DNA from 2 places in the Superficieibacter sp. HKU1 genome. Region 1 is predicted to be linked to the other one. Evidence: riboswitches for the same ligand, from Rfam matches in the RefSeq annotation. Region 1 holds a riboswitch; the other holds the start of a gene.
What was found. Region 1 has a riboswitch for thiamine pyrophosphate ahead of thiC (phosphomethylpyrimidine synthase ThiC). Riboswitches for the same ligand answer to the same signal wherever they lie in the genome.

Region 1 (2,204 bases):
ACCAATGTGGAGTGCGCTCTGGCCCACAAGATCAAAATTTCCTGCCTCGCCATGTGGTAATTCTCCGGCGGGCAGCCATAATTTTTGTTCATGGCTGACTATCCACCAGCCGCGATCGGACTTCTCAATAATACGGACCATAATCACTTGCACAACCTTAGTTTCACTGGCATGTTGATAACATTATTTTTACATTTTTAGTGAACAATTTTTCTAATCTACATTTTACGGGGTCATTTATGCTAAACCACCTGGAAAGACTGACAGAGCGCGTCGGAGGAAGTAATGAACTCGTCGATCGCTGGCTACAGGTGCGCAAGCAGCTGCTTGTGGCTTACTACAATCTTGTTGGCTTCAAACCCGGCAAAGAATCGGTGACCCAGCTTGATGAAAAAGCGCTCGATAATTTCTGCCATAACCTGGTTGAGTATCTTTCCGCCGGTCATTTCAGTATTTATGAACGCATTATCAGCGAAATGGAAGGGGCAAGCCCACTTATCGCCGCGACGAAACTGTATCCGCTGCTGGAAGCTAATACTCAGGAGATCATGGGTTACTACGATTCCAGCCTGGAAAATGCTATTGATCACGACAATTATCTCGAATTCCAGCAGGCGCTTTCCGGTATCGGCGAGTCGCTGGCCGCGCGCTTTACGCTGGAAGATAATTTGATCCAGTTGGCCTATGAGAACAACCTCAAAGAAAGTGCTAACGACGAAACGAATATCGCGCGCCCGGCTTGAGTTCTTGAGTTTTAGCGCGTAAGTTACCTGCATTGCCCCTCTCACGAGGGGTTACATCTTGTCGGAGTGCCTTTAGTAAAAGGCTGAGACCGTTAATTCGGGATCCGCGGAACCTGATCAGGCTAATACCTGCGAAGGGAACAAGAGTAATTCTGCTTTTGACGCTGCCGTTACAGGCAAAGTCCATCCATTACTCCATCCGTCGTCTGACAAGCCACGTCCTTACTTTTGGAATGAGCTATGTCTGAACCTAAAATGACCCGCCGCGAACAACGCGAGCACGCACAACGTTTTATCGACACGCTGGAAGGCACCGCTTTCCCCAACTCAAAACGTATCTACATTACCGGCTCACAGCCTGATATCCGCATTCCGATGCGTGAGATCCAGCTTAGCCCGACGCCTGTCGGCGGGAGCAAAGAAAATCCGCAGTTTGAAGACAACGAAGCCGTGCCGGTGTATGACACGTCGGGTCCGTATGGCGATCCTGACGTGAAAATTAATGTCCAGCAGGGGCTGGCAAAATTGCGCCAGCCGTGGATTGACGCGCGTCATGATAGCGAAGAGCTTCCCGACCGCAGTTCGGCGTATACCAAAGAACGCCTGGCGGACGATGGACTGGACGACCTGCGGTTTACCGGCCTGCTGACGCCGAAGCGGGCGAAAAGCGGGCAGTGTGTCACCCAGTTGCATTACGCTCGCCAGGGTATCGTGACGCCGGAGATGGAGTTTATCGCCATCCGGGAAAACATGGGCCGCGAGCGCATCCGCAGTGAAGTGCTGCGCCAGCAGCATCCGGGCCAGGGTTTCGGCGCGCGTCTGCCGGAAAATATTACGCCGGAATTTGTCCGTGATGAAGTCGCCGCCGGGCGCGCCATTATTCCCGCCAATATTAACCATCCTGAATCCGAACCGATGATCATCGGCCGCAACTTTCTGGTCAAAGTGAACGCCAATATCGGCAACTCGGCGGTCACTTCCTCTATTGAAGAAGAAGTGGAAAAGCTGGTGTGGTCGACCCGCTGGGGCGCGGACACGGTGATGGATCTCTCCACCGGACGCTATATTCACGAAACCCGTGAGTGGATCCTGCGTAACAGCCCGGTACCCATCGGCACGGTGCCGATCTATCAGGCGCTGGAGAAAGTGAATGGCATCGCTGAAGATCTGACCTGGGAAGCCTTCCGCGATACGCTGCTGGAGCAGGCGGAGCAAGGGGTGGATTACTTTACTATCCACGCGGGCGTGCTGCTGCGCTATGTGCCGATGACCGCCAGGCGTCTGACGGGGATTGTTTCGCGCGGCGGCTCGATTATGGCGAAATGGTGCCTGTCACATCATAAAGAAAACTTTCTCTACGAGCGCTTCCGCGAAATCTGCGAAATCTGCGCCGCCTACGACGTCTCACTCTCCCTCGGCGACGGCCTGCGTCCCGGTTCCATTCAGGATGCCAACGATGAA
Region 2 (2,204 bases), 1.3 Mb from region 1:
CAGCATCATCCTGCCGGGAAAGCGGCGGCGATAGAGTGAACGGGCAAGGAAAATGGCCGGGCCTGTCGACAGCAGCGCCGACAAAAACGCCTGCCAGAAGGAGAAGCGCACCACGTGCCACAGGTAGCTGTCCTCAAGCAGCGTACGCCAGGCCGCCTGCGGCGCGCTGATCCAGAGCGCCAGAAATGCGGCCAGCGCCACCGCCACCATGAGTGTGGCGGCGGCGAGGCCCGGTATCAGCCAGCCGGGAATTAACGGCTGACGGCGCGTTGCCATTCGCTAATCCACTGCGCGCGCTGCTGCGCGACGTCATGCGAGGAAAACTGCAGCGTGGTTTTCGGTTTTGCCAGATCGGCAAACCCTGCCGGCAGGGTGACGTCAGTGACCGGATACATCCAGTTGCCGGTTGGAATGGCATTCTGGAACGCCGGGGAAACCATGAAGGTAAGGAATTTCTTCGCCAGTTCAGGCTGCTTGCTGGCCGCCGTACGGGCCGCGACTTCAACCTGGAGATAGTGACCTTCAGCAAAATCCGCGGCCGCGTACTGCGATTTTTTCTCTTCAATAATATGGTAGGCCGGAGAGGTGGTGTAGCTCAGCACCAGATCGCTTTCGCCTTTTAAGAACAGCCCGTAGGCTTCACTCCAGCCTTTGGTCACGGTAACGGTTTTTGCCGCCAGTTTCTGCCAGGCTTCTGATGTTTTATCACCGTAGACTTTTTGCATCCACAGCAGCAGACCCAGACCCGGCGTGCTGGTGCGCGGATCTTCATAAATTACGCGCCATTTCTGGTCGCTTTCCACCAGTTCCTTCAGGCTTTTCGGCGGATTTTTCAGCTTGTTTTTGTCATAGACAAACGCGAAGTAGCCGTAGTCGAAAGGCACGAAAGTATCGTTGTCCCAGCCGCCCGGCACCTTAACCGCGCTGACCGGCACGTCGCTTTTGGCAAACAGCTTAGTTTGCGTGGCGGCTTCCAGCAGGTTGTTATCCAGCCCCAGCACCACGTCGGCTTTGCTGTTTTTCCCTTCCATACGCAGGCGGTTGAGCAGCGATACGCCGTCTTCCAGCGCCACGAACTTCAGCTCGCAACCGCAGTCGGCTTCAAAGGCTTTTTTGACCACCGGCCCCGGTCCCCAGTCGGCGGAGAACGAGTCGTAGGTGTAGACGGTGAGTACCGGTTTAGCGAAAACAGGCGCGGCGACCAGCGCCAGCAGCGGCAGATATTTTTTTAACACTTTGCACCTCAGTAGATGGGTGGCAAAGGATTTTGAGCGGTAGCCTCAAATCCCTTCGCCGGCATTATCCGGATCAGGTTCGACGGGTATTTTCTCAGCTTTTATCAGCACCCCGTTGAGCACGTTAACAGTGTAATAATTTTGTCAGTTTTCGGAAAGCATTATGGCTCCGGCGGCGCAAACCAGGCGGATTTAAAGTCAAACCAGCCGAGGGTGTTCATCCGCAGGCCGCGCATACTGCGCTGCCCCTGAAGTACCAGCCAGTGATGGATCAGCGGCACAATATTCTGATTCACCTGTAACTGCTGGCTCCAGGTGGCCGGATTTAACTCGCCTCTGCGCCAGCGGCTGGCGTCTTCCTCCCAGTCAATCGGAATGCAATGGCGGATCAGCGGTACGTCGTACAGATAGGCAAACAAGGAGAAATCGAGGGGGAGGGTAAAGTTGGCGCTGTTTAACCAGACGTCGCTGACCGCCTCGCCGCGATGCCACTCTTCATACTCCAGCTCCTGAATCTCCAGCTTCACCTGATGTTCGGCCAGCAGCGCCTTCATAATGCCGCCCATCATGCGGTGTTCAACGTGATCCTGATAATACGTCAGGGTGATGGTTTCCAGGCCCGCCGGTTTTTCACAGGCGCGACTCTGCGAGTGATGCCAGCGCGGCAGCAGGCCATAGGCCGGGAACCAGGTACTCTGGTAATGTTCTCCCGCGTGATACAGCATATTCGCCGGCTGAAAGAGGTGGCTCAGCCACTGGCGCACGGCTGGATTGCTGCCGCGCGGGCTACGGGCGTCAAATAGCAGGTAATAACATCCTTCCTCAAGACGGCTTTCTACCGCTTTTTCACTCTGCGTGGTGCCCTGAAGCGTCAGGCCACCATTAGGCTCCTCGCCGATTTCCGGTAGTACCCAGACGTTCACTTCATCAATGAGCGCCCGAAAACCAAAATAGTCGTCGAAGGCGTGG

Region 2: another riboswitch for thiamine pyrophosphate. It lies ahead of thiB (thiamine ABC transporter substrate binding subunit); the one in region 1 lies ahead of thiC (phosphomethylpyrimidine synthase ThiC).

The regions. Positions count from the first base shown of each region.
Region 1 covers NZ_CP119754.1:4,510,741-4,512,944, forward strand. The annotation lists gene nudC (NAD(+) diphosphatase) at 1-141, opposite strand, end outside; gene rsd (sigma D regulator) at 240-743, shown strand; TPP riboswitch at 796-900, shown strand; gene thiC (phosphomethylpyrimidine synthase ThiC) at 984-2,204, shown strand, end outside.
Region 2 covers NZ_CP119754.1:919,361-921,564, forward strand. The annotation lists gene thiP (thiamine/thiamine pyrophosphate ABC transporter permease ThiP) at 1-276, opposite strand, end outside; gene thiB (thiamine ABC transporter substrate binding subunit) at 252-1,235, opposite strand; TPP riboswitch at 1,268-1,360, opposite strand; gene sgrR (HTH-type transcriptional regulator SgrR) at 1,397-2,204, opposite strand, start outside.